2 regions of the Methylocystis bryophila genome follow, and region 1 is predicted to be linked to the other one. Evidence: riboswitches for the same ligand, from Rfam matches in the RefSeq annotation. Region 1 holds a riboswitch; the other holds the start of a gene.
What was found. Region 1 has a riboswitch for cobalamin ahead of cobW (cobalamin biosynthesis protein CobW). Riboswitches for the same ligand answer to the same signal wherever they lie in the genome.

Region 1 (15,716 bases):
CGCGCGGCAAGAAAAATTTGTGGCCTTTCGCCTTTTTTGAATCTCCTGAAATCTGACGAAGGAAATTTGGCATGCCGAGACCGCTCTGCTTCATGATCATGCCCTATGGCCGCAAGCCCACCGGGGCCGAGGCGGGCAAGGGTCCGGCCGAGATCAACTTCAACGCGCTCTGGGATCGCGCTTTCGCGCCGATCATCAATGAGCTCGGCTACGAGCCGGTGCGCGCGGATCAAGACACCGGCGCCCTCATCATCAATCAGATGATCGAGCGGCTGTATTTCGCCGATCTGGTGCTCGCGGACATGACGATCCCCAATGGGAATGTTTATTACGAGGTGGGCGTGCGCCAGGCGTCGCGGGGAACAGGCTGCGTGCTGCTCGCCGCCGATTGGTCCAAACCGCTTTTCGACGTCGCCCAGATGCGTGCTCTGCGTTATCCCCTCCCCGAAGGCGAAATCATCGAGTCAACGGTGGAAACGATCGTCGCGGCGATCAAGAGCAAGATCGTGACGCTCGCGGGAGGCTCCTCGCCCGTGCATGCTTCGATCAGAGGCTATCCAACGCATGTCGACCCTGCGGCCGCCTCGACCATGAAGGACCAGATGCGAGATTTCGCGTCCTTCGAGGGAGAAATCCGCGTGGTCCGGAGCCTTCCTCCATCGGGCCGCATGGAGGCCGCGAAACAAATCGTCGCAAAATATTGGACGCCGCCGGTCACGTCGCCAACCGCGCTGGCGCTGTTGCGCATGCTGAAGGACTGCGCCGACACCGCCGGCGATTGGACATGGGTAAGCAACTTCATCGAGAAATTGCCCGACGAATTCAGGGAACAAGAAGAAGCGCGCGAGCTCGAGGCCTTTGCGCTCTCCAACGCGGGGAAGCCTATCGAGGCGATCGCCAAGCTCGAAGCGCTGATCGCAGCGTCCGGCCCCACGCCTGAAAGGCTCGGAATATTGGGTGGAAGGTACAAGCGGCTCTTCGCTGGCGCCAAAGCTGCCGACAAATCATTTTACCTCGACAGATGCATTGACAGCTATGAGCGTGGCATGCAGCTCAATCTCAACGAATATTACTGTTCCTGCAATTTGCCGCGGCTCTATCGTCTGCGAAATGGCGAAGGGGACGCCGCTCGTGCGCATGCGGTTTCGAACATCGTCATTGCCGCCTGCGAGCGCGCGAAGAGTCTCGGGGTCGCCGACGAATGGCTCCGCGCCACGCTGCTAACGATCGCTTTCGACGACGGCGATTGGCGGAAAGCCGCTGAGCTGGCGAGAGAGGTCGCAAGAGAAGGCGCCGCCCGATGGAAGCTCGACGCAATTTTGTGGGATTTGAAGACGACCCTCGAACAGCTCCAGGACATTGACGCCAGGACCAGGCTAGCCGAAATTTATGCAAAGCTGGAACAGCTTCGCCAATAGGGATAGCCGTTCGAAGGCGCCGCGCCTAATCCCCTCCCCGCGGCCGAAAGCGCCGGTCGTAGCCCGCGTCATACAATGCGCTTTCGCGGAATTCCTCAGCGGCAAGCGCGGCGCCGACGAGAATGAGCGCGGTGCGCTCCATCGGCTCCGCGGCGACAAGCGCCTCTATCCTTCCCAACGTCGCGCGCAAGATGCGCTCATCGGGCCACGACGCGCGGAAAACGATCGCGACCGGACAATCAGCGCCGTAGTGTGGCGTAAGCTCAGCGACCACGCGCGCGAGCGCATGGATCGAGAGATGGATCGCGAGCGTCGCGCGGGATCTTGCGAAGACCTCCAAGGTTTCGGTCGGCGGCATCGCCGAGGCGCGCCCACTCGTGCGAGTCAGCACCAAGGATTGCGCAACCTCCGGCAGCGTCAATTCGCGCTTCAGAGCTGCAGCGGCGGCGGCGAAGGCCGGAACCCCCGGCGTCATCGTATAGGGAATGCCGAGGCGATCGAGACGACGCATTTGCTCTCCCGCAGCGCTCCAGATCGAGAGATCGCCAGAGTGCAGCCGCGCCACGTCCATCCCTTGGGCGTGCGCGTTCTCCATCTCGGCGAGGATCGCGTCGAGCGACAGAGGCGCCGTGTCGACGATGCGCGCGCCCTGCGGACAAAATGCGAGCACGCCCTGCGGGACGAGCGAGCCGGCATAGAGACAGACCGGCGAGCGCGCGATGAGATCGCGGCCGCGCAACGTCAAGAGATCGGCGGCGCCGGGACCCGCGCCGATGAAATGCACGGTCATGCGGCCCCCTCGGCAATCGCGCAAGCGAGGCGGTCGGTTGAAAAGCGCGGGGCGAGCAGCCGGCTTCCCTCGCCCGCCCCCGCGAGCGCCAAAGCCTCGACGAGGCTGCCGACGCCAAACATCGCCGCAACGAGCGGGGAGCGCGTGAGCAGCTCGGCGTCGCGCTTGCGCAACGCTTCGAGCGGCAGAAGCACGAAGCTTGCGCTCAGCAGCCCCGACGCCGCACGGAACTCGGCTTCGTCCTCGCGCCCGGCAAGCGCGGCGCAGACGGCGCCCTCGACGACCACGCCGCAACGCGCAGCGGCCTCGCGCGCAAGCGCAGCGAGCGCGATTGGGTCGACCCCTCTTCGGCCGCCGACGCCGATTGCCAATCGCGCGGTCACGGCTTTTGCCCCCGCCATTGCAACACGGCCATGGCCGGATCGAGCGCATGGAAACCTCCGACCGCGCGCGCCTTGGCGATCCGCACCTCGACGAGATCGCCGCCCCGAGCGGCGAATAGGTCGGAGAGCAGCGCCTGCGTCTCGAGCGTCACCGCATTGACGACGATGCGTCCGCCTCCTGGCAACGCCGCCCAGGCGGCCTCGATTGCATCGCGCCCTCCCCCGCCGATGAAGATCGCGTCGGGAGGCTCGAGCCCGGCGAGCGCCGCCGGCGCCGCGCCGCGTAGAATTTCGAGATCGGGGACTCCGAGCGCGGCGGCGTTTCTCGCGATGCGCGAGGCGCGCGTCTCGTCGCGCTCGATCGCGACCGCGCGATTGGCGGGATCGGCCAGCATCCATTCGATTGCGATGGAGCCCGCGCCCGCGCCAATGTCCCACAACCGCTCGCCTTTCTTCGGCGCGAGCCCCGAGAGCGTCACGGCGCGCACCTCGCGCTTGGTGAGCTGTCCGTCATGCTCGAACCATTCGTCGGGAAGCCCCGGCGTCAACGGAATGACGCGCGCGTCCGCGTCAGCGATCAGCTCCACCGCGACGGCGTTGAGCGGCGAGATGTCCTGAAACGCGAACTCCGCCGCCGCCGCCGAGCGGATGCGTTCGCGCGGCCCGCCGAGATTTTCGAGCACATGCAGGACGGAGCGCCCAAACCCTCTCGCAATGAGATGCTCTGCGAGGCGCGCCGGCGTCGTCTCGTCCCAGGAGAGCGCGATGAGCCGCCTTCCCGGCTGCAAATGCGGCGTCACACGCTCGAAGGCGCGGCCATGCAGCGACAGGAGCACGCAGTCTTGCTGGCTCCAGGCGAGCCGCGCGGCAACGAGCGCGAAGGTAGAGGGCGCCGGCAGGCAGAAGATTTCGTCGCGGGCGATTTTTTCGGCGAGCGTCGAGCCGACGCCGTAAAAGAAGGGATCGCCGGAGGCCAGCACGACGGTCGGCGCGCCGCGACGCTCCATCACTTCTGCGACGCCCAGCGCAAAGGGTGAGGGCCATGGGCGCTGCGCGGCCTTTGTCGGACCGAGGAGCGCGAGATGCCGCGCGCCGCCGAAGATCGCCGTCGCCGCGTCGATCGAGGCGCGCGCGGCCGATGACAATGCGCCATCCTCCCCGACCCCGAGGATCGTGAGCCAGCGCCCGGTCATGAGACGCGTCGCAAGGTGTAGACGAAGGGTCGCGCGCCGGGCCGCTCGATCAGCCTTGTGCCTTTGGCGCCGATGATGACGAGCGTCGCCATGTCGACCTGCGAGAGATCGGCGTTTGCGAGATCGGCGATGATGATCTGCTCCTCGGCGCGCCCGACCGATTTGGCGAAGACGACGAGCGTCTCAGGGGGAAGCGCAGCGCTCAGAATGGCGAAAGCGTCGAGGATGCGGCTGGGCCGCGCGCGCGACGCGGGGTTGTAAAGCGCGATGACGAAATCGCCGCGCGCGGCGCATTCGAGACGCCTCGTGATCGTGTCCCATGGCTTCAGATTGTCGGAGAGCGAGATCGCGCAAAAATCGCCTCCGAGAGGAGCGCCGAGACGCGCGGCCGCAGCGAGCATCGCCGAAACGCCCGGCAGCACTTCGACGTCGAGCCCGCGCCAAGCGGGCTCTCCCGTCTCCATGGCTTCGAACACGGCCGCCGCCATCGCGAACACGCCGGGATCGCCTCCCGAGACGAGCGCAACGCGGCGACCCTCCGCCGCGCGCCGCAACGCCTCGCGCGCGCGCTCCAGCTCCACGCGGTTGTCGCTCGCGAGCCGCGTCTGTCCTTCGCGCTCGGGCAGGCGCGCAAGATAAGGAGCATAGCCGATCAGATCCTGCGCCGACTCGAGCGCCGCGCGCGAGTCTTCCGTCAGATAGCCGGGGCCGCCAGGACCAAGCCCCACGACAACGAGACGACCGCTGCGCCCGCTCATGGGCGTCGCCCCTTCCCGGGCGCGAGCACCATCGCGAAATAAGGCGCCGTGTCGTCGAGCTTCTCGCAAAAAGGAATGATCCTCTCGCCCGCCATTGTGCCGCGTTCGACATAGATGGCGCGGTGAACGAGTCCGAGTCTTGTCAGCACGCGCCTGAGCTTTGCAAAATTTCCGCCGAGCTTCATCACGACGGCGGCGTCCGCCTCGGCGAGGCGGCGTTCGAGGCCCGCTTCGTCGAGCGTCGCGGGCACCACCGTCAGCGTGTCGTCGCCCCAGGTCATCGGCGCGCGCGCGGCGGCGAAGCAGCCGGACATGCCCGAGACGCCAGCGCATATCTCGATGCGGAACCGCTGCTCGAGTCGCACGAAAATATGCATAAACGAGCCGTAAAACATCGGATCGCCCTCGCATAGCAACGCCACGTCGCGTCCCTGAGCGAGAAGATTGGCAAGGCGCTCGGCGCTCTCCTCGTAGAAGCGGCGCAGCGCCTCGACGTAATCAACCGAATAGAATGGCCGCTCCGTCGTCATTGGGTAGGCGAGCGCGATTTCCTGGCAATCCGGTCGAAGATAGGGGCGCGCGATGGTGCGCGCGTGGCTGTTGCGCCCCGCCTTTGCGAAATAGGCGACGAAGCGGGCGGAGCCCACGAGACGCGCGGCCTTCACCGTGATGAGCTCCGGATCGCCCGGCCCAAGGCCGACGCCGTGCAGTACGCCCGCGCCCGTCATTCGTGCTCGCTCGCCAGCGCGTTCACCGCCGCCGCCGCCATGGCGCTACCGCCTTTGCGGCCCCTGACCACGATGAAGGGGACGGCCTCTTGCGCGCACAGCGCCTCCTTCGATTCCGCCGCGCCGACGAAGCCGACCGGCATGCCGAGAATTGCGGCCGGTTTCGGCGCGCCATTGTCCAGCATTTCGAGCAGATGAAAAAGCGCCGTTGGCGCATTGCCGATCGCGACGACGGCGCCGCCGAGCCGTTCGCCCCACAGCTCCAGCGCCGCGGCGCTTCGCGTCGTGCCGAGCTTTTGCGCGAGCTCTCCGACGCCAGGGTCGCTCAGCGCGCAGACGACGGCGTTCCCCGCGGGGAGCCGCGCGCGCGTCACGCCATGCGCGACCATATTGGCGTCGCAGAGAACCGGCGCGCCCTCGCGAAGCGCCCCTTCCGCCGCGGCGACGGCGCCCGGCGAAAAGATGATGTCGTCGGCGACCTCCACCATGCCGCAGGCATGGATGATGCGCACCGCGACGCGCTCTTCTTGCGGCGAGAAACGCCCGAGCTTCGCCTCTGACCGAATGATCGCGAAGGAGCGCGCATAAATCCCGGCGCCGTCATGGATGTATTCGTAAGGACGACTCACCGACCCGTCTCCTCGGCGCGTTGCGCCATCAGTCGGGCCGCCGTCACGGGATTGACGCCCCGTGCGAAGGGCTCGCCATTGACGTCGCCGTCGAAGATGAGGTCGAAAAGATTATCGCCTCGCGCGACGAGAGTCGCGGGCGCAGGGGCCGGTCGCGCGCAGCCTTTGACGCAGCCCGAGACATGCAGGCCGACCCCACCAGCGCCCAGTCGCGCGGCGAGGGGCGCGAGCTCATCGAGCGCGACGCGCGTGGCGCTGAGCGCCTGGGGACAATCCGGCGCGCCCGAGCAGGCGAGCACCGTCAGACGAGGATCCGTTTCATCGACGACAAATCCCAAAGCGCCGGCTGCGTTCACGAGATGCTCGGCGTCGGCGCGCGAGGGCAGCGGCACGAGGATCATGCGCCAGGGGGAGAGCCGCAGCTCGGTCGCGCCGCAATCTTCCGCCTCAAGGACGAGGCGAGAAAGTTGGGCGGCGTCGAGCCGGGCATAGCCGACCCCAAGGCACGCAAAATGCGTTTCGCCGATCGTCCCGGCGCCGATAAGGCCGCCGGGATTCGCCCGAGGCCAAGCATCGCGATGTGGCTCTGCCCGCAATCCCGCCTCCCGGAACACCGCCTCGACGCCGAGCTCAGCTGTGAGAGCGCGCATGCGGCGGCGCTCAAAGGGCGCAGCGGTTCGCAGACGAACGAAGGCGCGCGCCAAGGCCATCGCCGCTTCAGCGGCTTCCGTGGGGCTCACGCGCGCGGCGACGTCTCGCGCTCCTTCGGCGACGACACAGACGGCGTCGCCGCTGATCTCGATACGAACGTCGGCCAAAACGTCGTCTAGCCCCGGCGAGCCATCATCGACGAGGAAGAGGAATTTCCCCGGCAAGGAGCCGAGCGCCTGGTCGCTGGGGAAGGCCTGCGCCAAAGACTCGACCACGGCGTCGGCGTTTCCTGGCAGAGGTGAGGACAGAATATTCAGCGCGGCCTCGAGGCGCATGTCCCGTGCGGTCAGTCCTGCGCATGCGAGGCGCATGATAGCCTGCGCGAAGCATTTTTCACTTAACCCGCGCAATTGCAGTTGCGCGCGCTGCGAGAGATCAATCAGGCCATTGCCGCAATCCCGCGCGACGCCCGCAACCTCGCTCGCTTGCGAAAGCGACAGCCGCGATCCCAGAATTTTCGGGCGCATCAGCAGGCCGTCGCCGCTTAGCATGGGCTGCAGAGCCCCGGGGCACCAGCCCTTGATTTGTGGCGCGCTGCAATCGCGCGCGCCAAATTCAGCGATATGTGTCATCTGCCGCCTCATTGAAAAAATGCGCGCTATTGCGTCGGCTGCGCCACAAACCGCGCGCCAGCGCTTCAGCGAAGACGCGTGCGATCGCTTCGAGCGCGCGCGGATTCTCACGCGCGAGGAAGGCCGAAACCTCCTCGTCGCCCAGCGTCGCCCGATGCGCCAGATCGAATTGTTCGTCGCTCACGAGATCGCCGAACGCCGCGAAGGCGTAAAGATTGTCGATCGCCTCGGCGATCTCCGCAGCGCCGCGATGGCCGTGCCGCATCTGTCCAGACAGCCAGCGCGGATTGGCGAGCCGGCCACGCGTGACGCGGGCGACCTCGCTCTTCAAGCTGCGGGGACGCGGCCGCGTGGGATCCGTGAGATCGAGATGGGTGAGCGACGCCGCGCCGCCCAGCGCGCGGTTGGCGGCGCAAAAGCCGCCTTCGAACTCGGCAAAGGCGGAGCCGGCGAGAACATCGGTTTCAGCCATATCCTGAACATGCACCAACGCGTCGGCCCCAGCGACCCGCGCCGCGAAGCTCTCGCGCGCCGGACGGCTTTCGCCAGCTCTGTCGTAAGCGAAACCTGCGGCGTCGAGGAAGGCTGCGCCAAGTTCTTCCCGCTTTTCCCAGGCGCCGCGCTGCAGCGTTTCGCTCAGGCCGAGGCCATAGACTCCCTGCGCCGCGCCGAAGACCCGCTCCAGCGCGCTTCCCCGAACGCCCGTCAGCGGATTGAAAGCCTCGTCCTCGTCGAGAGCCGCGACAGCGTGGACGGCGTCATGAAAAAGCGCGACGAGCGCGGGGAACATGTCGCGGAACACGCCAGAGACATGCAGCGTCACGTCGACGCGCGGAAACTCGCGCCGCGCCGCGGAAATGATCTCGAAGCCGGAAACTCGCCCCGTGGCGTCGTCCCAGAGCGGCTCGACTCCCAAAAGCGCCAGCGCCTGCGCGAAATCCTCGCCGCCGGTGCGGATCGTCGCGCTGCCCCAGAGATCGAGCACCAGGGCGCGCGGCCAATCGCCATGCTCGCGCGCATGGCGCGTCATGACCTCCTCTGCGGCGCGGCGCCCGATGTCATAGGCGCTGCGCGTCGGTGCATGTCGCGGATCGATGCAAAAGAGATTGCGGCCGGTGGGCAACACGTCGCGTCGGCCGCGCGACGGCGCGCCGGCCGGACCGGGTTCGATAAAACGTCCTGCGAGCGCTCCGAGCAACGCGGCCCTTTCCGCCCGCGCGCAAGCCGCCCGCATCGGATCCTCGTTCTCGGCGCGGCCGAAGACATGCAGCCCGACGCCGATGCGCAACTCCTTCACATCGCAGAGCCAGGCGTCGAGACGCGCCAGCGCTTCGAGCTCGTCCGCGTCGCGCTTGAGCCCGCATTCCTGGGCGAGGCCGCTGCGCTGCGCCTCGTCCAGGACGGCGCCGGCGATGCGCCGGGCGCGACGGGGATCGAGCGCCGCGGCTTGGGCGTATTCGTCGAGCATCTGCTCCAGCCGGGCGGCGTCGTCATAGAGCTGGGCCTCTTCAAGCGGCGGCGTCATATGACCGATCGTGACGGCTGCAAGGCGACGCTTCGCCTGCGCCGCCTCGCCAGGATTATTGACGATGAAGGGATAGACCATCGGCGTCGGCCCAAGCAGCGCTTCCGGAGCGCAGTCCGGCGCAAGCATCACGGATTTTCCGGGGAGGAACTCGAGCGTGCCATGCGCGCCAAGATGGATCATCGCATCGATGCGGCGCACGCTGCGCAACCAAAGATAGAACGCGACATAGGCGTGCCGCGGCGCAGATTCGCCGTCATGATAGCTTTCGCGCCGCTCGGCGCGTGCGCCGCGATCGGGCTGGAAGGCCACGACGAGCTTGCCGCTCTCGATGCAGGAAAAGCGGAACGCCTCATGAGCGCAGGCCGAATCGTCTTGTGGCGCGCCCCATCGCGCCTCGACGCGACGCCTGAAATTTTCGGGAAGCGCCGCAAAGCGCGCGCGATAGTCGTCGAGCGTCAGCTCGACGAAACTCTGGCTCTCCTCGAGCCTTCTGACCAATCCCTGTCCCTCGCGCAGCGGCTCGGCGCCGCCGACGTCATAGCCCTCGCCCGCGAGCGCTTCGACGATCGCATAGGCGCTCGCCTCGGCGTCGAGGCCAATCGCATAGCCGCCGCGACCGCGCCGGGCGGGGTAGTCGGAAAGGATCAGCGCGATGGATTTTTCGACGTTGGGCTTACGGCGCAGTCGCGCCCAGTTCGCGGCGAGCGCGGCGACGAAAGAGACGCGCGAAGCTTCCGGCGCATGGCGTGGCGCGTCGAATTCGCTTCTCCCAAAGGCTTGCGCCATCTCCTTGAAGGATATCGCGCGCGTGAAAATGCGGCCGTCGACCTCGGGAAGCACAATATTCATCGCGAGATCCGCGCCGCTGGCGCCGCGTGGCGATCGCTCCCAGGCCTCCTTCGTCGAGATCGCCAGCGCCGCTTGCAACACTGGCGCGTCGGCGAGATCGAGGACGCCGCCCTCTGAGCCCCGAGCAGAGAAAGCCGTCGTGTTCAAGATGACGTCGGGCGCGACGGTTTTCAGCGTCGCGCGCACGAATGCCTCGCTCTCGCTTTCCTTGAGGCTCGTCACATAGATCGCTTCGACCGAGAGGCCTTCGCTTGCGAGCGCATCGGCAAGCGCGAGGATCGGCGCCGCGTCGCCGGAAAGATAGGCGGAGCGATAAAAGACGATGAGCGCCCGCGCCTCGCCGCCGTCGCGCCGCGCGGCTTCATAACGGCCCGCGGCGGGCACAGCGACGGGCTCGCGCCCGCAGGTCCCGCCTGCAACGATGGTGTCTGCGTAGTCCAGGAAGCGCGTGAGGTTTTCCGGTCCGCCGCGATCGAAATAAGCCCAGATTCGGTCGCAGCTTCCCGCGTCGAGCGTCGACGCTCGCCTGAGCCTCGGATCGTCGACGGAGTCGCCGGGCACAAGCGCGAGCGCGATGTTTTTCATGCGCGCCAAGCGGGCCAGCTCGTCGACGCCGTAAGGCCAGTAGTCCTTGCCGCCGAGCAGTCGCGCGACGACGAGACGCGCGTGGCCCACCACCTTCTCGAGATAGAGATCGACGGAAAAAGGATGCTTCAGCTGCGCGATCGAGGCGCAGCGCAGGCTCGCGCCGCCCTCGCCCCGCTCCTCGCGGAGCGCCGCGAGGAGACGCAGCTCGGAATCCGAAAGCGAGAGAAACACGACCTCCGCAGGCGTCTGCTCGAGGTCGATCGCGGCCTCGCCTTCCTCTAGTCGATGCAGATCACGCGGGGCCAAATGCATGGAGTTAGCGCCCGGACAGACGTTGCGCGACCTTGGCGCGATCGAGGCCCTTGCGTCCGATCACGACGAGACGACTGGCGCGCGGTTCACCGATCTTCCAAGGGCGGTCGTAGTGGTGCAGGAAGCGCGCGCCCACTCCCTGGACGAGCAGCCGCATCGGCTTTCCCGTGACCTCGACGAAGCCCTTCATCCGCAGGACATCATGCGCCGCCGCGACTTCCGACAGGAGCGCCACGAGCCGCTCGGGATCGTCGGCGGGCGCAAGATCGAGGACGAAGCTCTCGAAATCGTCGTGGTCGTGTTCCTCCTCCGCATCGTGATGCGTCGGACGATTGGCGAGATCCGCTTGAATGGTCGCGCCGAGGCCCAGCGCGACGCGAGGATCGACGACGCCGTGGCGCGCGCGCAGAATGCTGGCCCGTCCGACGCCGGCGCGCAGGATCTCCATCACCCGCGCTTCCTCTTGCGGATCGAGCAGGTCGGTCTTGTTCAAGACGATGATGTCGGCGCAAGCGATCTGGTCCTCGAAGACTTCTTCAAGGGGATTGTCGTGATCGAGGCTTGCGTCGTCGGCGCGCTCACGCGCCAGCGCCTCGAGATCATCGGCGAACCGCCCCTCGGCCACCGCCGGACCGTCCACCACCGCGACAACGCCGTCGACGAAGAGGCGCGAGCGAATCCGCGGCCAGTCGAAGGCCTTGACCAAGGGCTTCGGGAGAGCGAGGCCCGAGGTTTCGATGATGACATGCTCTGGGGGCGAGTCGAGCGCGAGCAAGGCTTCGATCGCTGGGGCGAAGTCCTCGGCGACCGTGCAGCATAGACATCCATTGGCAAGCTCGACGATATGCGGTCTTTCGCAATCCTCGTCGCCGCAGGCGCGCAGAATCTCGCCGTCGACCCCGACGTCGCCGAATTCGTTGATGAGGAGCGCAAGGCGCCGATCCCGCGTCGCCTCGACGAGATGGCGAATGAGCGTGGTCTTTCCGGCGCCCAAAAAGCCCGTGACGATTGTGGCCGCGATTCTCTCGCTCATATTAACGGCGCAAGCTGCAAGCCAACTCGCGCGCGAGGCGCGCAGTCCAAGCGGGAGGAGGTAGAAAAGGCTTCATGATCGTCTCCTTGCCGCCCCGCCGGCGGCGTCTAACAGGCTAGTGACGGCAGGTCTCCTGGCTTACGGGTCAAAGGCTCACGCCGCCTTCCCGCGGCGTTATATCCGCAGTGGCGCTTGGCGCGGCCTCGCCGGTCACAGTTGCGGGGGCAGCCGCGGAATCGGAAGACTCCTCACCGCGTTCCCTATTCACTTCTTACGAAGAACCGTCACGCTCTTCTTAGGCCCGGCGCCTCGGGGCGTCAAACGGCGCAATCCGGCCTCTCGCCTTGGACGCCAAAAGCGATCATCCGGATGATCGCCGGCGCGATCGCCACGACAAGCAGAACTGGATGTAAGAACACGATCATGCGCGCGGTGAGCTTCGGCGCCGCCGCCCGCCGCCATTCATTCCGCTTCCGTCATGCATAGAATACGGAATTCCTGCGCCGACATAGGCAAGGCGCGCCTCACTGGCGCGCAAATCAGTCTGCACGAATGCAGTCACGAGTTGCTTGAAGCCGGATCGCGGCTTGCAGCAGATTGACGGCCGCGCTTCCGGCGCCTAGCCGACAGGCTGCGCTCGGGCCGCATGCGAAGACTGTTTTGGCGAGATCCTGCATCGAGACTACGCCCTGCCCTTCCATGTTCCAGCCTCGTCGAGGCGCAGGACATGATCTTGTTGGAGCTGCAGCGCCGCAGGGTCTTTGGGGGTGACGAGCCTTCGTCCTTGTCGATGAAACGGTCACGCAGTTCAAAGTGAAGGCGCCGCGGAATTACGCCGCATTAAGCGAGAGCTTGACGAGAGTGTTGCAGAAGCGCCGATCCGCGAAGCCGACGGAGTTGAATGCGGCGCACGTCTCGCCGGCGCATCAGCTGGAGAATCACGCGTCGCTTCGTCGACGCCCCGGCGCGATGAGTTCGGTTCGAAAAGGACTAAGCTCCAAATCAAAAACTTAGAGCATGTCTTGACCGGAAAACCGCTTCGCGCTTTTCCGAAACATGCTCAAGGTCACGCTGCGTTCAGGCACCATCGCTTGAACGCAGAAAGCATGATCGATTCTAAAAGTTTGAAGCGCGATTTTTACGAAAAATCCGGTTTCCACTTTTTCGCATCGCGCTCTAGGATCGCGCCCGCCAGGAGAGAATTGCCGTTAACGTTGCATAGGCCGCCCTCGTGCGATAAGCTTCGGTAAGCAAAAAACGGGCCGAGCGCCCATAAGGCAAAATCTCCATGGCGATCTCTCAAAAGCTGATGATGCGGCAGGGCCAATCCCTGGTGATGACGCCTCAGCTGCTACAAGCCATCAAGCTTCTGCAATTTTCGAGCATCGAGCTTACCGCCTTTCTCCAAGATGAGATGGAGCGCAATCCGCTCCTCGAGTCGGAGGGCCCGAGCGAGGTCGGCGAGCCGGCCGGGGCCGAGCGGCCCTCGGAGGAAAGCCCGCAGGAGGGTGCGAGCGAGCGCGTTGAGGGCGACTGGGCCAAGGAGTCCCTGTCAACAGACGCTGGCGAATACGCCGCCAATCTCGGCGCGGACGTATCGAACCTTTACGACTCCGAGGAGCCGTCCCAGTCCCGGACCGAAGCGCTGGGCGCCGCGGAGGCTATGGGGCTTTCGGCGTCATCCTGGAGCGGAACGCTCGGCGGCGGCGGATCTGCGGACGGCGAGACGCCAAATCTCGAGGCCTATGTCGCCACCGCCAAGAGCCTGCGCGACACACTCGAGGAACAGCTCTCTCTAGCCTGCGCGGACCCGCGCCAGCGCCTGATCGGGCTCTCGATAATCGACGCGATCGACGAAAACGGCTACCTCCGCGAAACGATCGAAGCGATCGCGGAACGGCTTGGCGCGAGCCTCGAAGAGACGCAGGCCGTGCTCGACGTCGTGCAGCGCTTCGAGCCATCGGGCGTCGGGGCCAGAGACCTGGCCGAATGCCTCGCTATCCAGCTTCGCGAGCGCGATCGATTCGATCCGGCCATGCAGATCTTCGTCGCCAATCTTCCGCTCGTCGCCAAGGCCGACTTCGCACAGCTGTCGCGACTATGCGGCGTCGACGAAGAAGATGTGAGAGACATGGCGGCAGAGCTTCGCGGCCTCGACCCCAAGCCCGGCCGCGCCTTTAGCGGCGGCGACGCGCCCGCGATCATCGCCGATGTGATCGTCACGGCGGCCGGCGACGGAAGCTGGCGCGTCGAGCTCAACACCGATGCGCTGCCGCGCGTTCTCATCAACAATTCGTACGTGGCGCGCGTGAACGCCTCAGCGAAGGGCGACGCCGACAAGAGCTTCGTCTCCAACTGTCTTCAGAACGCCAATTGGCTCGTCAAGAGCCTGGAGCAGCGGCAGCGCACGATCCTCAAGGTCGCCTCCGAGATCGTGCGGCTGCAGGACGCATTCTTCGAAAAGGGCGTCGAGCATCTCCGCCCGCTCAATCTCCGCGCCGTCGCTGATGCGATCTCCATGCACGAATCGACGGTGTCACGCGTCACGTCCAATAAATATATGATGACGCCGCGGGGGCTATTCGAGCTGAAATATTTCTTCTCCGCCTCGATTGCCGCGGCGAGCGGCGCCGAAGCGCATTCGGCGGAAGCCGTGCGCTTCAAGATCAAGCAAATGATCGACAAGGAAAGCCCGAATGACGTGCTGTCGGACGATGCTATCGTCGCGCGCCTCAAGGAGCTCGACATCGACATCGCGCGCCGCACCGTGGCCAAATATCGAGACAGCCTGCGTATCCCCTCCTCGGTCGATCGGCGCCGTCAGAAGCTCTCGGCGCGCCAGCATGCGTGAGGCTCGCCTCAGCGCGCCCGCCCATTGACTTCGCTCACGCAGGCTTCTATCGCTTCCCGCCGCTCGGCGGATCGAGGGCGTCCGGCTCGATCGCCTCGCAACAGCGTCGTCTTGGCCATTCGACCCGACTTCGCCAAAATCCTGGAGCATGAATTAGGAGCGCCTCACCCACGAGGACGACGCGATTCATGGTTGAGCAAGAGTTCGGACGACACATGATGGGCGAGGTTTGACGCGAGATGGCATTGCGGGTTTCCGGAAAGAACATCAACATTGGCGAAGCTTTGCGCGCTCATGTGACTGACCGCATTCAAGCGCTCACCGGAAAATATTTTGACGGCGGGGTGTCGGGTCACGTGACGATCGAGCCCGAAGGCGCGGGATATCGCACGGATTGCAGCCTGCACCTGACCTCCGGAATCTTGCTGCAGGCGGACGGGCGCGCGCAGGATCCTTACGCAGCCTTCGACCAATCCGCCGCGCGGATCGAAAAGCGTCTGCGACGTTACAAGAGCCGCTTGAAGAGCCACCACGATCACGACGCCGCCAAGGTCGAGCTCGTGCCGAGCTATCTGTTGGAGGCGCCCGACCAGGAGTCCGAGGCGCCCAATGAGTTCAATGCGGCAGTTATCGCCGAGACCACGACGCAGCTGCGCCGCCGCTCCGTCTCACAGGCCGTGCTCGATCTCGACCTTTCGGGCGCTCCCGTCGTCGTCTTTCGGCACGCCTCGACGGGACGAATAAACGTGGTTTATCGCCGCAACGATCACCATATCGGATGGATCGACGCGCCGGAGAGCGTGTAAGGCGTGCGTCGCGCGGCGGCGGCGGCGCGACGCTTGCATCTACGCCCTAAGACGCGCCGCGATCGTTTTGCGCTTGTGCAGGAAACCAAGTGAATGCGCCGACCTTTCAGTGACCCGGCCGTCACCCCCATCAGCCGAGCGAAGGAACGTCAACCCATGCGACTTACCGATCTGCTCGGCCCGCACGCCATTGTGTCCCCTCTCGTCGCAACGACAAAGAAGGACGCCCTGCTTGAGCTCGCGCAAAGGGCCTCCGAGCTTTCTGGCCAGTCGGCGCGCGAGATTTACGATTCGGTGCTGCAGCGCGAGCGCTTGGGATCGACCGGCATCGGGGACGGCGTCGCCATCCCCCATGGAAAGCTGTCGAAGCTCTCGACCATCTACGGGGTTTTCGCGCGCTCAGAGCGGCCCATCGACTTCGACGCGCTCGACGGCGCGCCCGTCGATTTGATCTTCATGCTGATCACGCCTGAGAGCGCCGGCGCCGACCACCTCAAGTCGTTGGCCTGCGCGGCGCGCATGCTCCGCGATCCAGTCACCGTCGCGGCGCTGCGCAAAACGCGCGAC
Region 2 (15,716 bases), 1.5 Mb from region 1:
GAAAATCTGGCCGTAGCCATTCGGATTGAAGGCGTTGAAAGGCGCAGGCCCTAATCCGCCCGTCACGAAGTAGCTATGGTCGAGAAGATTGTCGACATTGAGCTGAGTGGTGATCTTGCATCCGTTGTAGTTGAACTCATAATCACCGAAGACGCCGACGAGCCCGTAACTCGGGGTCGGCGCGGTGTAGATGTAACTGCCGTCATTGGCGTAGGGAAGGAAGGGCAGATAGCCGGCATAGTCGTAGCGCGCACCAAGCTTCAGGCCTTTGAGATCGCCTTGCTTGAACTCATAGCTCGTGGAGAGCGTCGCGACATTGCGCGGAGAGAAGGGGATCGGCGAGCCCACCGGCAGAATGCTGAGGTTCAGCGGAATCGACTTCGTTGTGATGGCGTCGGTGTTGGCGTAGGCGAGGTTGACGTTCCAGCCGGGCAGCAGCTCGCCCTGAATGTCGAGCTCGGGTCCTTCTGAGCGCCCTTCGCCGATGAGCAGCACCTTATTGAAGTTATGAGGAATGCCCACGGGAATGTTGGTCTTCACCAAATGATACCAGTCGGCGGTGATCTGCAGCTTGTCGTTTAGCAAAGACAGCTTGACGCCTCCCTCGACCTGCTTGCCGAAGCTCGGCGGCGTCGGCTGGTTCGTGCCGTAAACCAGCTGGCCATTGTAGTTCGGGCTATAGGACTCGGTGAAGTTCCCATAGAAGCTGATCCATTCGAGCGGCCACCACAAGAGACCGAAGCGCGGCGTGACCCTCTGATCGATGAATTGGCCTCGCGTGGTGATCGTGTCGAAGTTGCAGGGAATGCCGGTCCAAGGATAAGCAAAGGCTCCACAGACCGTCGAGTCGGTGGCTCCCGTCCGGTTGTTGATATATTGATAGCGCGCGCCCGCCAGCACATTGAAGCCGTAGGGCAGCTTGATCTGATCCTGGATGTAGAGGCCGACGTTATCGGCGTATTGTTCGTTGGCGATAGATGGCACCAGGCCGTAGGCGGCTGTAGGAAGCTGAGCCTGCCCCAGCAGCGTGAGCGTCGAAGGATAGTATGCGGACTGGTCGATACCCCTGAAATTGTATCGATAGTAGTCTCCGCCAAACAGCAAGGTATGCTTGACCGGCTCGGTGGTGTCGAAATGCCCGACGAGGTTGACCTCCGTCGCATATTCCGCCTGCCTGTCGTCGATGGGCAAGGAGGTTTGGGTGAGGACGACGCTGCTCGAATAGGGAAAGGCGCTCGGAAAACAGGCGCCCGGAACGGCGTAGGCCGCGTTAGTGATGCAGTCGGATATATAGCTGGAGCCGCCGACGTTCTGCGAGTCATTGCGCAAGTTCATCATGAAGGCGGTCTGCTGGATAGACCAGTCCTTGTTGAAGTCGTGATGCCAGGTGATCTCGCTGAAATTCTGCTGCTGGTTGTAAGGCGACTTCGCCCCGAAGTTGTAGCTGCGTCCCAGCCAGAGCGGGAGGACGTTGTTGTAGTAGGGGATGAAATACTGGTCCTGGTTGAAGCTGTTCTGCTGATACTGGTCCGAGACTCTGACCCAGCTGCCGGCGTCGACGTTCCATTTCACGACCGGGTTGAACATCAAATTTCGGTTGTAATCGAAGGTGCGGAACGAGCCGTCGTTCTCATAGGACATGGTGAAGCGATAGAGCAGTTCCTTGTTCTGGGTGAGCGGCCCCGTGGCGTCGACCGATGTGCGGTAATTGGCGTAGCTGCCGATCTGCTGCTGGATCTCATAGGCCGGCTTGTCGAGTGGCTGCTTCGTATTGATGTTGACGATGCCGCCGGGCTCCACCGCGCCATAGAGGATGGCGGCGGGGCCTTTCAGCACCTCGACGCTCTCCACATTGGCCATTTCGACGCTGCCCGGCCCCGCGAAGTTGAAGCCGAAGCTGTCGATGCGGAAACCGTCGCGGAAATAGTTCTGCGTCGGGAAGCCGCGGATCATGATCCTCGAGAAGGAATTGCCAACGGCTGCGTTGCCGCCTCCCGAGGTGGTGACGCCGCTGACGTTGCGCAGCGCCTGATCGAGCGTGACGACCTGCTGGTCCTCGAGCATCTGATGCGTGACGGTCGTGGTCGTGACCGGCGTGTCCATGACCGCCGTGTTGACCTTGGTTCCGACCGATTGGATGGGTGCGGCATAGGATTTCGGATCGTTGCAGACCCCGCCAGCGCAGAGCTGGCCGTTGGCGCCCGGCCCTATCTCCGTCCCGTTGTCGCCGACGCCCCCGGCGCTTCCCTGACCGGCGACGCCGGCTCCTTCGCCTGACGCGCCCTGGGCAGGCTGAACGGGCCCTGCGCCCACGTCTCGCTGAGCAGCGTGGCGAAAGGGCTTCGGCTTGCGAAGGAAGATCGTAGGCAGCGTCTCTTGCGCGAGAGCCGGGACCGGGAGAACGGTGCTCGAGAGAGCGCAGAGGACAACAGGGGATGCGCGCCGCAGCAGCGCGCGGAAGCCGCCTGTGGCGGCTCTTGAGGACGGGGATGGCATGAGCCTGGACTCGCAGCAACGTGGGCCGTCACTGCGAAAGGTCTCGCTCCGTTATTGGCGCAACGCGCTCAACAACCGGTCTTGACCGCCTCGGTGCACCCCGCCCGACGCTCTCGCGCGTGACCACGAATGATGGCAGGTCTCCTGGCTCGCGGGTCACCGTCTTGGACCGCCTTCCCAGGGATGCACCCCAGTGGCTTCATGGCCCTAAGACTCACCGCTTACAGTTGCGGGGGCAGCCCCGGCATTGCGCAATTCTGCGCGCACCGGCTTCCCTTTTGATCCCCGAAGGGAACCATCGATTGAAATGTGCGCTCGATGGTTCAGTCTTGTCAAGCTCCAGGGATCGCGCCCCGCTCGCTCCGCTTCTCCAGCGCTCTATTCGCTCAGAACGCGGGCGCGAGTGCTGGGACCGTCCGCTATCGCTTATTGTTCGATCGCGCCGCCGCTGTTCTTCCAGCCGCCCGTGCCCAGCGCATAGTGACAGATGTCTCGGCAACCGGCGTCCAGCGCCTGCTGCAGCGCCTTCGCCGAGCGGCCCCCCGCCTGACAGATCAGCACGACGGGCTTGCCCTTCGGCAAAGCGGCTGGCGAAAATTTCGACAGCGGCATGTTGACGGCGCCCGGAACATGGCCCGCCGCATATTCATGCGGCTCGCGCACGTCGACGATCGCGGCTGTCTTTTGCGAGACCGCTTGCGTGAAGGCGCCGTGCTCGATCGTCGGCAGCGCGCCGCCTCCTTGCAGCTTCGAGAGTAGTCCTCCGAACATCGTCTCCTCCTTGGGAATTTAGACCTCCGCCTTGGCGGCGGCGAACTGCGAATAGGCTGCGAGCGCATGGCTCGCATACATGGCGGAGGGGCCCGCGCCCATGTAGATCGCCATGCCGAGCGTCTCTAAGATTTCATCGCGAGTCGCGCCGCGGTCCACGGCCGCCTTCACATGGAAGGCGATGCAATCGTCGCATCGCGTCGAAACCGCCACCGCGATGGCGATCAGCTCTTTCGTCTTCGCGTCGAGGGCCTTCGCCGCGCTCGCTGTCACGGCGAGGGAACCGAAGGCCTTCATCACCTCGGGCGCGCCCATGCGCAGCTCCCGCAAATCGGCGCTGAGAGATTTCGTCAGCTCCGGCCAATCCTGAATTTGAACCATGGTTTGTCCTCCTTGCCAGGCGGGGGTAGTTCATCGTCGCGCAGCACGACATAGATCGCTGGGATCACCAGCAGCGTCAGCGCCGTGGACGATGCGAGACCGAACACGAGAGAGATCGCCAATCCCTGAAAAATGGGATCGGTGAGGATGAAGGCGGCGCCGATGATCGCGGCGGCCGCCGTCAGGAAGATCGGCTTGAAGCGCACCGCGCCAGCCTCGATCAAGGCGGCCCGCAGGGGCATGCCTTTCTCGCGCAGATGTCGAATGAAATCGACAAGCAGGATGGAGTTGCGCACGACGATGCCGGCAAGCGCAATGAAGCCGATCATCGACGTAGCGGTGAAGGCGGCGCCGAAAATCCAGTGCCCGAACATGATGCCGACCAGCGTCAGCGGCACCGGCGCCAGAATGACCAGCGGCAGCTTGAAGGAGCCGAATTGCGCGACCACCAGGAGATAAATGCCGAGGAGCGCCACCATGAACGCCGCGCCCATATCGCGGAAAGTCACATAGGTCACTTCCCACTCTCCGTCCCACAGCAGCGTAGGCTTCGAATCGTCGAGCGGCTGCCCGTGATATTTGATCGTCGGCGGGCCTTCCTTGCCCCAATCCATCGCCTTGATCTGATCCTCGACGGCGAACATCCCGTAGATCGGCGCCTCGAAACGCCCTGCAAGCTCGCCTGTGATCATCTCCGCAAATCTTCCGTCGCGACGGAAGATCGGATAGGAGCTGAGCTCACGCGTCACTCTGACGACGTCGCCCAACTCCACATTGGCGCCTTGGCGGACGGTGCCTCCCGCGGGCAAGGGGGTTGAGAGGATACGCTCGTTTTCGGCCATCGCTGAACGTGGCAGCGCGACCGTGATGTCGACAGGTTTTGCTCCGCCGCCGCGCTGCGAGTAGCCGATCTTCACCCCGCCCACGAGCGCGGCAATCGTGTCATAGACCGCCTGCTGCTCCACGCCGTGAAATTCGAGCGACTCTTGATCGATGGAATAGCGCAGCCGCTCTTGCCGAACGCCGAAACTGTCGTCGACGTCGACGATGAAGTCGACCGCCTCAAAAGCTTGGCGTACCCTCGTCGCGATCTCGCGACGCGCCTCCGCCGTAGGTCCGTAGATTTCGGCGAGCAGAGTTGAAAGCACCGGCGGTCCCGGCGGGACCTCGACGACCTTGATCGAGGTGCGCGCCGGCCTCTCCAATCCATCGAGACGCTTGCGGATGTCGAGCGCGATCGCGTGGCTTGCCCGCTTTCTCTCGTCCTTGGACAAAAGATTCACCGCGAGATCGCCCATATTGGGCGCATTGCGAAGATAGTAATGGCGCACGAGGCCGTTGAAATTGAACGGCGCCGCTGTGCCGGCGTAGGACTGGATCGAGGTGAGCTCCGGCAAGTCCTTCAATCTTTCCGCCGCGGCCGTGAGCAGCCGGTCCGTCGCTTCGAGCGAAGCGCCACGCGGCAAATCGACGACGACCGCGATTTCCGACTTGTTGTCGAAAGGCAGGAGCTTCACGCGAACGCTCTTGGTCACAAAAAGGCCGAGCGCCGCCAGAGTCGCGAGCCCGACAAAAAGCAGAAAGCGCTTGGAGTTTTCTCGGCCCTTCAACAAACGCGAGGCGACGCCTTTATAGAAGCGCCCCATCACGCCGGGGTCAGGCTCCAAATTCTCCGGCCCCAAGTGCTCATGGGCCTCCATTTTCTCGAAGCGGCTTCGCGCGATCATCATCAAGAGCCATGGCGTGATGGTCATGGCGACGAAGAAGGAGAACACCATTGCGAGCGAGGCGTTTGCCGGGATCGGGCTCATATACGGGCCCATCAGGCCGGAAACGAAGAGCATCGGCAAGAGCGCGGCGACGATCGTGAGCGTCGCAACGATTGTCGGATTGCCAACCTCCGCGACGGCCTCGATTGCCGTCTCGGTCAGGCCGCGGTCGCCTCGCATCTCCCAATGTCGCACAATATTCTCGACCACGACGATGGCGTCGTCGACGAGGATGCCGATCGAGAAGATGAGCGCGAAAAGACTCACGCGATTGATCGTGTAGCCCATCATATAGGAGGCGAAGAGCGTCAGAAGGATCGTCGTCGGGATGATCACGAAGACGACGACGCCCTCGCGCCATCCCACCAAAAATATGATCAACGCGACGATCGAGAGCGTTGCGAGAGCCAGATGGAAAAGCAGCTCGTTAGCCTTCTCGCTCGCCGTCTCGCCGTAGTTGCGGGTAACTTCGACGTCGAGATCCCCCGGCACGATGCGGCCTTTGGTGATCTCCAAGCGATGCAGGATCTCCTCGGCAAGCACGACGGCGTTAGCGCCCTTGCGCTTGGCAATCGCCAAGCTCACGGCGGGGCGCTTCTCCAATTCTCCCTTTGCGCCTTCCCCTTTTGCGCCCTCTCCCTTCTCGCCGCGCGTGAATGTCCAGGCGAAGTGCTCGGGCTGCGCCTCTCCGACGCGCACGGTCGCGACATCCTTGACATAGATGGGACGGCCGTCGCGCGAGGTGAGCAGCAATTGACCAATGTCGGGGACGCCCTGCAGCGTCTGTCCCGCGACGACGGAGATTGATTTATCATTGCCTCGAAAGGCGCCGACCACCAGGGAGCGATTGGCGTTGGTCAGCTTATCGACGAGCTGGTTCAGCGTGATCCCAAAGGCCGACAACCGTTCCGGGTCGGGCTCGACGCGGATCTGGTTGGGGCTGCCGCCAACAATATAGGTCAGGCCAATATTGTCGACCTTGGAGAGCTCGTGCCGCAGCTCCTCGGCGACTTGAAACAGTCCGTTGGCGTTCCAATTGGCGGCGCGTTCGGGCTTCGCCGAAAGAGTTAGGACGACAATCGCCACGTCGTCGATCCCACGCCCTATGATCAGCGGCTCGCCGATTCCTTTCGGTAGTCCCGTGATATTAGCCCGGATCTTGTCGTGCACGCGGAGGACCGCATTGTCCTGGGGAGTGCCGACGAAATATCGCGCCGTGACCACGACATTGTCGTCCTGGGTCTGCGAATAGACATGCTCAACGCCGTTGATGCTCTTGATGAGGTCCTCGAGCGGCCGCGTCACGAGCTCGATCGCATCCTCCGCCTTGTAGCCGTTCGTCGGAACGATGATGTCGACGAGCGGCACGGAGATTTGCGGCTCCTCCTCGCGCGGCAGCGCCTGCAGCGCGAGGAGCCCGACGAGGAGGGAGGCCATGAGCAGAAGAGGAGTGAGCGGCGAACCGATGAAGGTCCGCGTCAGGGCTCCGGATATGCCAAGCTTCATGGCGCCGTCACCACGTCGCCGTCTCTCAGTCCGGAGAGAACTTCGATTTCCTTTCCGCGCGCCTCACCCGTCTGCACGACGATCTCGGCCCCGTCTTTGAGGCGCACGAAGTCCACGCCCGCGCGCCGATAAACCGCTGCGCGCGGGACGAAGATCGCCTTGCGCTTGCCCGTGGGGACATAGATGCGCGTGCGCTCGCCGACGAAGTAGTCGCCGAGGCCATTCACCTCTACGTCGGCGACGACGCGCCCGCCTTGAATCTGGGGATAGACGAGGAGCACACGGCCCGAAGTCCGCGCGTCCTGGCCGCTCTCCTCGACACCGCGCCCGCCGATTTGGACCGTATCGCCTGCACGGATGAAGCGGGCGTGTCGCTCAGGGAGCTGCAAGCGCAGAATATACTTGTCTTCGGTGACCGTTGCGATGGTTTCTCCGGGCATGACGGCGCGCCCGACCGAGACGGGAACAGTCAAAACCCGTCCCGCGCCCGCGGCCAAAACCTTCCCTTCGCTCGCTTGCTGCTCGACGACTCCGCGGTCGCTGCGCATGGCCGCCAGGCTTTTTTCGGCGACATCGAAGGCAGTCCTGGCCTGGTCGCGGAGAACCTTTGTCGTTACGCCATGTTGGAGGAGATCTTGCGCGCGATCGAGATCGGCCCTGGCCTTGTCGCGTTGCGCCTGCAGCGATTGGATCCGCTGATCGATCCCCTGGATCTGCAGATAGAGCTTTTGATCCGTGACGAGGGCGACCTCTTCCCCTGCAGCGACGCGATCGCCTTCCTTCACCTTCAGCGCCGAGATCGTGCCGCCAATTCGCGCGCGCAAAGTCTGGACGTGCACGGGCTCGACGGTGGCGATCACCGATTTGAGGTCGTCGACCGGCGCTGCGCGGACCGTGATCTCGCTCGCCAAGCTGGCGCTTCCGCAAATCATCGGCATCGCTGAGAGCAGGCCCAGGATCAATCGCTTTCGCATGGTCGCCGTCACCCCCCGGTCCCCTCTCATTGCGCTATTGACTCATACATTAGCAATATATACATTAGCAAGTATGAATTTTTCTGAACTCGCCCCCAGAGCAGCGGAAGCGGAACAATTCCTGAAGGCGCTGGGCAACCGGCATCGGCTGATGATCCTTTGTGAGCTCCACAATGGAGAGGCGGGCGTCTCTGAGTTGCAGCGGGCTTTAGGCCTCAGCCAATCGTCCCTGTCCCAGCATCTCGCGCGATTGCGGAGAGACAAGCTCGTCAAGACTCGCCGCGAATCGCAAGCCATATACTACTCGCTCGCCACCGCCGACGTGACACGCTTCATAGCGCTGCTTGCCGACCTGTTCTGCGCAGGGGACGCAGAGCGCGTGAAAGTAGCAAAGCTTAAGCGCCGCGGCGAGGCGAAAGCGAGCTGCTCCCTCGCTCCCGTCGCCTCCAGAGGACAAAGAACATGAGCATCGACCGAATCGTCATGGCCTTCGCGGGAGTCGTGATTCTGCTGAGCCTGTCGCTCGCGCATTATTTCAGCGACTGGTGGCTGCTGCTCACGGCCTTCGTGGGGCTCAATCTCCTTCAATCCGCTTTCACGGGAATTTGTCCCCTCGCGATGCTTTTGAAGAGGTTCGGCTACGCTTCAGGCGCCGCATTTTGACGATTGGCATTGCGACATTGTCGCTTTCGATCACGTAGCGAGCGCCTAATGTCGAGATTGCGATGTGTCGCCTCTGGCGATGGATCGACAGACGCCAGGCGCGACTTTACGACCTGGCGAGATCAACAAGGCAGGGACTGCGCGCCGATCGACTCCTTCAATCGGATGGCGCGCGGACATGGCGTTCAAGCGTGAGACGGCTACCGCGCCAGCCCTCTTAGACACCCTCGTCTCAAACAAACGCCCGCGAAGCGAGAAAGCGAGCGCGGCACGGAGAGAGAAACGCCATGACTAAGATTGTCGTGCTGGGCGCGGGCATCGGCGGTGTGCCGCTCGCCTTCGAGCTGAAGGACATGCTGGGAAAGCAGGCCGAAATCACCGTCGTCTCGCAAACCGACTATTTCCAGTTCGTCCCCTCAAATCCTTGGGTCGCCGTCAAATGGCGCAAGCCGACGGATATCAAGGTCAGCCTCACCGAGGTGTTTAAGAGACGCAAGATCGGCTTCACCTCTGTCGGCGCGAAGCGTCTAAAGCCCGTCGAGAACCGCGTGGAGCTCAATGACGGAAGCTCTTTGCCGTACGACTATCTGGTCATCGCGACAGGCCCGCATCTCGCCTTCGACGAGATCGAAGGTCTGGGTCCCAAGGCGAACACCAAATCCATTTGCCAGGTCGAGCACGCGGGGCCGGCGGGCGAGGAATGGGAAGAGTTTTGCAAGAACCCCGGACCGATGGTCATCGGCGCCGTGCAAGGCGCCTCCTGCTTCGGGCCCGCTTATGAATATGCGCTCACCGTCGTATCGGACCTGCGCAAGCGCAAGATCCGCGACCGCGTGCCGATCACCTTCGTGACCTCCGAGCCCTACATCGGCCATCTCGGCCTCGGCGGTGTCGGCGACACCAAAGGCATGCTCGAATCGCTCATGCGCGATCGCGACATCAAATGGGTGACGAACGCCAAGATCGATCGCGTCAACCCCGATTCGGTCGAGGCGACTGAGCTCAACGAAGACGGCTCGGTGAAAAAGACGCATAAGATCGCCACCAATTTCACGATGCTGTTGCCGGCCTTCCGTGGCGTCGATTGCTTGAAGGACGAGGACGGCAAGTGGATCGACGGCCTCACCAATCCGCGTGGATTCATCGCCGTCGATCGCAAGCAGCGCAGCGCCAAATATCCGAATGTCTTCGCCATCGGCGTCTGCGTCGCTTTGCCGCCTTTCGAGGCGACTCCGGTCCCCGTCGGCATGCCCAAAACTGGCTATATGATCGAATCCATGTGCACCGCCACGGCCCACAACATCCGCGATCTCATCGTCGGCAAAGAACCCACGCATGAGGGCACTTGGAATGCGGTCTGCCTTGCGGATTTTGGCGACAGCGGCATCGCCTTCATCGCGCAGCCGCAAATTCCGCCGCGCAACATCAACTGGTCTTCAAAGGGCTACTGGGTGCATCTCGCCAAAGTCGCCTATGAATTCTACTTCCTGCGCAAGGTGCGCAAAGGGCATTGCGAACCCTTCTACGAGCGCATCATCATGAAGTGGCTCGGCATTGTCCGACTGAAGGGAAGACATGCGTAAGACTGCGTCGATTGGCGACGTCCTTCGAATCTTGATAAAGTCCCAAAGACGATCCGCTGGGAAGGCGACCGCCAGGGGCGGTATTGAGGTCGGATGAACATCGCCGCGCAAAAATTCGCATGGTGCTTGCCGGATCGGAGGATGAAACGCCTGCGATCCGGCGTCTTCGCGAGCTCGCGAAGCGGTGCGCGGCCTTCAATCCAATCGGTCGGCGCTCTGTTAATCCTGGCCGCCGCCGCGAGCAGTTCCTTTCCGACCCAAAACGCTTCGGCTGAGACGATCAATTCCGCGCTCATTCGCGCCTACACCACCAATCCCGAGCTCAATCGAGACCGGGCCGGCGTGCGCATCCGCGACGAGGACGTCGCAAAGGCCTGGTCCGGGTTGCGGCCGAGCGCGGGGCTTCAAGGGAACGTCGGGGTGGAAAACTCCGATTGGAAGTTTCCCATTCCGGATCTGCGGGTTCCCTTCATCTGGACCACGAGCATCGCGCCGGTGAGCCCGATCAACGGCAAGCGCCTCGCTGTGCAGCAGGCGTACTCAGGCGTACCGCGCGGGGGAGCCTTCAGCGTCTCGCAAACGCTCTTCGACGGCGGTCGAACCACGAACGCTGTCGGCGAGGCCGAAGCCGGCGTATTCGCGGCGCGCGCCATGGCGGAGCTCAGCGAGCAGATGATTCTGCAAACTGGCGCCGCCGCCTACATGAATGTGCTGCGCGACACCGCAATCCTGTCGCTGCGCAAGAACAACGTTTCAAATCTCGAGTTGCAGCTCCAACAGACACAGCAAAGGCTACGCGTCGGCGAGGTCACCAATACCGATTTGGCCCAGGCCGAGGCGGCCCTAGCCCAGGCCCGCTCGGAATATGCCGCCGCGCAGGCGCAACTGAAGAACAGCGTCGCCGACTACCACCAGGTCATCGGCGTGGATCCAGGCCGATTGGAGCCGGCGTCCTCTGTGGAACGGTTGCTGCCTGGCTCGGTGCAGGCGGGAATTGATATCGCCATACAAGAGCACCCCGCTGTCAGAGCGGCGATGAGCGAGGTGGATGCGGCGGAATTCGCCGTGCACGCCGCCGAAAGCGCCCTGGCGCCGACGCTCTCGCTCGATGGTCAGGTTGCGCACCAGGACGACTTCTGGGGCTATCACGGGGCGCGGCTCTTTACCGCCGACGTGCGCGCTTCTCTGAAGGTTCCCCTGTACCAGCGCGGTGAAGAATACGCTTCGATTCGCCAGTCAAAGGAAAAGCTGGGACGGGCTAGACTCGAGCTGGACGTTCAACGGAGCAAGGTGCGCGCAAATGTCGTTTCGAGCTACAGTCGTCTCGACGCCGCCAAAGCGCAGATCAAATCCGATCAAGCGACCGTGAAAGCCGCGGAGAAGGCCTTGGACGGCGTACGCCGAGAGGCGGAGCTGGGCCAGCGCACGACGCTCGACGTGCTGAACGCCCATCAAGCGCTGCTCAATGCACGTACCAATTTGCTGATTTCGCAATCCGACCGCGTGGTCGCCTCCTATATGACGCTCGGCGCCATCGGAAGGCTGTCGTCTCAAAGTTTGAATCTCGATGTCATACCGCATGATCCCGCCCTCCACTTCGAAGAAGTGAAGTTCAAGAGCTTCGGAGTCGATTCCAGCTCCAGGTGAATCCCGCGAGCGGCCAGCGCGCAGCGAGTCTCGACGCTTCTAATGCTGCGTCATACGAGTTTCGATTTTCTCCGCTTCAGGCAACGACGCACGCTGTTTCGAAGCATCTCTCAGTTGATCGGCGAGGAAGAGACGCAACACAATGAGCTGGTCAGCTGCGAACTGTCGTGCGCCGATCTCGAGATAGCTGCGGAGGTCGTGAACCAGAAGCGCCTGGACCCTGCGGGCATTGCCTCGACACAATCTCAGATAGCCTCGGAGCGTCGAGTGGTGACGCGGTGACGTGCTGACCCCCAACAGGATCTCCCGACCCGAGAGTCCCGTGAGCTTGCGGCACATCTTGATCCCGACCAGCATGTCGGCGCTGTCCAACAGCATCGACTCCCGGCCTTCCTCGGGGAACGATGGCTCCCTGCAGTCGTCCGTCTTGTTTGGCGAAGCCACATCGATCGCGGACCACAAGAAGCGCGAAACCGATTGTTTCGGCTCGAGGGAGAGCACGTTGGTCTTCAAGGCATGTTCCTCCTTGCAACATTGCGCTTTACCGCGGACGTTACATCGCCCGCGATAGCGTGTTTGCCTGGGCTCGCCCTGCACGCATGGTCGACGGCCTTACGAGTGGTCCGTCTCACTGCGATCGCCTTCACCGGAATTCAGACTTTGCGAAGATAGCGCGTCGAACCCGTCGAGATCATTGGCGACTTTTATAACGCGGGGCTCCGCTCCCGATCCGGCCGCATCGGATTCAAACACGGCTTGGCTTCGGACTTTTTGGAACCCGCGCTGAGCGAATTTGGGCCGACTTTCTGCTCTTGAAGAAGGAACTACTTGAAGGAATTGAAATTGTGGAAAGTACCCGCCTCGTTATACGTATTCTGCCGCATAACCGTCGTGAGTCTCCGCCCAACTTAACCAGAAGACGACGCAATGGTCGGAGGAGACGATGATCCGCCTGTTCCTACTCGCAGTCATGGGTGCGGTCGCGCCCGTTCTTATCGTTGGCGCCATTCCGTCTCTGATTGTCTTGATGGCGGCGCCGCCGGCGTTCATCTACATATTCGCCTTTATCGCTTTGACGCCCATGTGCGGGGCCGTGGTTTGGCGCGTTCTTCCGCCCGTGCGCAACTCAGAGACTTTTGGAGAGCTCATCAATAGGGTGGCCAATGCCGGCGACTGGATTTTCGTCGCTAGAATGGTGCGCCGGTCGAACCGCGTCACCTCGCTCCCTCGCGCTCCCTCTCTGCCCTCCGACTGGCAATGACGCCATCGCTCTTGCATGCTCCTCGCTCGCCCCGACTCGCCGAGATCGAAAGATCTCGGCAAATCTTCCCGACAGCCGTGGGCGTGGATCGGCAATCCACCTTTGTGCAGTTCGACGAATGTCGGACCGGCGACCCCATGGAACAAATGCAGCAAATCTCCTCATGCTTGGCGAGAAGAGCCGGGCTCGCATGCCCGTCTCCGGAAAGTTCCTCAGCGAAAGCAACTGACATGCAGCGCCTCGTGATTGTGTCAAACCGGGTTCCGCCACCATCCGGCGTTGCTGCTGGAGGGCTCGGAACGTGCATTCTCGACGCCCTTCAAGATCATGACGCCGTGTGGTTTGGATGGAACGGGGATCTCGTATCAACCGAGAGCGAGATCACCAGCGCATGCGCACGCTACGACAGGTTGACGCAAATTACGATGCCGCTGACGGAACGCGACTACCGAGAGCATTATCTTGGCTTTTGCAACGCGGCGCTGTGGCCGGTTCATCATTGCCGGCTTGATCTCGCGCGCTTTGCGCCAGGGTGCATCGAGGGTTATCGAAGGGTCAATCTCCGCTTCGCCAAAGAGGTGATGTCGCGCTTGCGTCCCGACGATTTGATCTGGGTTCAGGATTATCACCTCATTCCCCTAGGCTCGAATTTGAGAGCGCTCGGCGCGCGCAATCGACTGGGGTTCTTCCTGCATATTCCCTTTCCTCCGCCGGAGGTGCTGCTCGCAGTCCCGGAACACCTTTGGCTCTTGAACGCGCTTTGCTCCTATGACGTGGTCGGCTTCCAAACAAACGCCGATCGACAGAATTTCTTCCGCTTCGCTTGCGGACACTTGGATGGCGAGCCCATGTCGGGGAACACCTTACGCATTGCCGGGAGGATCGTGACTGCCGTGATCTGTCCGGCTGGGATCGACACGCACTCTTTTTCCGAGATGGCGAAGAGCCGGCGCGCGGCGGCTGAAATCGAGAGATTGCGGAGAGTCGGTGAACCCCTGATCAACATTATAGGAGTGGACCGTCTGGACTATACGAAGGGGCTCCCGGAACGGCTGCGTTCTTTTCGGCGTCTGCTCGAGCTCTACCCCCAGAACCGCAAAGCGACGACCCTGATGCAGATTGCTCCGCCGTCGCGTGAAGACGTTCAGGCCTATGCGCAAATCCGACAGGAGCTCGAGGGGCTTTGCGGCGAGATCAACGGTCAGCATGGGGACGTCGATTGGACCCCTGTGCGTTACATCTGTCGCAATGTGGCCCGCGAGGCGCTCGCGGCGTTATATAGGGGCAGTCAAGTCGGGCTCGTGACGCCGCTGCGCGACGGAATGAATCTCGTCGCCAAAGAATATGTCATCGCTCAAGACGAAGAAGATCCCGGGGTCCTCGTGCTCTCACGCTTCGCCGGAGCCGCTGAGGATTTGCGCGAGGCTCTCATCGTCAATCCATACGACCTGGACGAGGTCGCTCACGCGATACAGCGCGCCATCACAATGCCGCGAGAGGAACGCATCGAACGCCACCAGGCGCTTGCGGTGCGCGTTCGAGAGCGCGACGCCCACAATTGGATGGCTGAATTCTTATGCGCGCTCGACATCGATCGCGCCCCTGCTCTTAGCTTCGAGCTGGCTTCCGCACGCCATCGCCGGGCCGCGCGACACGCTTGGATGGCCCCCCGGCCGGCGCCGGCGATTTCAAGCGCCGTCCTTTAACGCATGAAAGGTTATCGGTGGGACCCTATGCCACTCCGCGCGCGTATTGCGCGGCGACCGACATGCGAACAAGTTCCGCCAGGCTGCCCGCTTTCATCTTATGCATGATGTTGGCGCGGTGGACCTCAACGGTTCTCGGGCTGATCCCCAATTCATAAGCGATTATCTTATTGGGGCTCCCCTTAAGGAGACAGGCCAGAACCTCGTTTTCTCGATCGGTCAAGCTCTCCAGTTTCGCCATGACGGCGGCCTCTCCTTTTCGGCTTTCCGTCCCGTCGTTTTGCATCAAGGCTTCGCGCACCGAAGCGAGCAGGGATTCGTCGTCGAAAGGCTTCTCGAGGAAATCGATGGCTCCGCGCTTGATCGCTTCCACGGCGAGCGGGACATCCCCATTCGCCGTGAGCACGATGACGGGAAAAACGAGCCCGAGCTCCCTCAGCTTCGCCAACAGCTCTATGCCGTCCATTCCCGGCATGCACACATCCGTCACGACGCAAGCCGTGTTATCGGAGTCCACGCGATCGAGGAATTCGGACGCGGAGTCGTGCGTCTGGACGCAAAGCCCGTTCCTGGCCAGCACGAGCGCAACCGAGTCGCGAATGATGGCGTCATCGTCGATAACGTGAATGACATTCGCTTTGCTCATTGGAGCAGCCCTTCTCCTCTCCCTCCTCCGGACCGCGCAAATTAAGGGGCAAGCGATCGCTGTCCCGTCCTCCGCGCGGCCGTTGCCTGACGCGGCTAGCATTCTATTTAAGGCCTCGTTCGGGGTAGTCCAGATGCGGTTCGAGCGAGCTTCGAGCGAGCGTTCCATGCTTAGTCCTGCGCAGGCTCCGCCACAATTCGACGAAGAACCTTGGATTGCCCGCTTTTTGATCGGGCTTGGTTCGACGTGGCAGGGGGTCCTGATCGCGGCGAGCGCAGCAATTCTCTCCGTCAACGTGGCGCTCTTCGCGTGG

Region 2: another riboswitch for cobalamin. It lies ahead of QMG80_RS18935 (TonB-dependent siderophore receptor); the one in region 1 lies ahead of cobW (cobalamin biosynthesis protein CobW).

What each region holds. Positions count from the first base shown of each region.
Region 1 covers NZ_AP027149.1:2,593,465-2,609,180, reverse strand. The annotation lists gene QMG80_RS12155 (tetratricopeptide repeat-containing protein) at 72-1,418, shown strand; gene cobM (precorrin-4 C(11)-methyltransferase) at 1,444-2,208, opposite strand; gene QMG80_RS12145 (cobalamin biosynthesis protein) at 2,205-2,591, opposite strand; gene cbiE (precorrin-6y C5,15-methyltransferase (decarboxylating) subunit CbiE) at 2,588-3,784, opposite strand; gene cobJ (precorrin-3B C(17)-methyltransferase) at 3,781-4,542, opposite strand; gene QMG80_RS12130 (precorrin-2 C(20)-methyltransferase) at 4,539-5,270, opposite strand; gene QMG80_RS12125 (precorrin-8X methylmutase) at 5,267-5,899, opposite strand; gene cobG (precorrin-3B synthase) at 5,896-7,182, opposite strand; gene cobN (cobaltochelatase subunit CobN) at 7,166-10,459, opposite strand; gene cobW (cobalamin biosynthesis protein CobW) at 10,464-11,492, opposite strand; cobalamin riboswitch at 11,599-11,793, opposite strand; gene rpoN (RNA polymerase factor sigma-54) at 12,781-14,343, shown strand; gene hpf (ribosome hibernation-promoting factor, HPF/YfiA family) at 14,583-15,149, shown strand; gene QMG80_RS12095 (PTS sugar transporter subunit IIA) at 15,306-15,716, shown strand, end outside.
Region 2 covers NZ_AP027149.1:4,100,927-4,116,642, forward strand. The annotation lists gene QMG80_RS18935 (TonB-dependent siderophore receptor) at 1-2,496, opposite strand, end outside; cobalamin riboswitch at 2,614-2,811, opposite strand; gene QMG80_RS18940 (rhodanese-like domain-containing protein) at 2,923-3,267, opposite strand; gene QMG80_RS18945 (carboxymuconolactone decarboxylase family protein) at 3,286-3,648, opposite strand; gene QMG80_RS18950 (efflux RND transporter permease subunit) at 3,618-6,923, opposite strand; gene QMG80_RS18955 (efflux RND transporter periplasmic adaptor subunit) at 6,920-7,834, opposite strand; gene QMG80_RS18960 (ArsR/SmtB family transcription factor) at 7,818-8,363, shown strand; gene QMG80_RS18965 (YgaP family membrane protein) at 8,360-8,560, shown strand; gene QMG80_RS18970 (NAD(P)/FAD-dependent oxidoreductase) at 8,848-10,143, shown strand; gene QMG80_RS18975 (TolC family outer membrane protein) at 10,285-11,790, shown strand; gene QMG80_RS18980 (hypothetical protein) at 11,830-12,303, opposite strand; gene QMG80_RS18985 (hypothetical protein) at 12,734-13,051, shown strand; gene QMG80_RS18990 (alpha,alpha-trehalose-phosphate synthase (UDP-forming)) at 13,282-14,757, shown strand; gene fixJ (response regulator FixJ) at 14,783-15,403, opposite strand; gene QMG80_RS19000 (sensor histidine kinase) at 15,570-15,716, shown strand, end outside.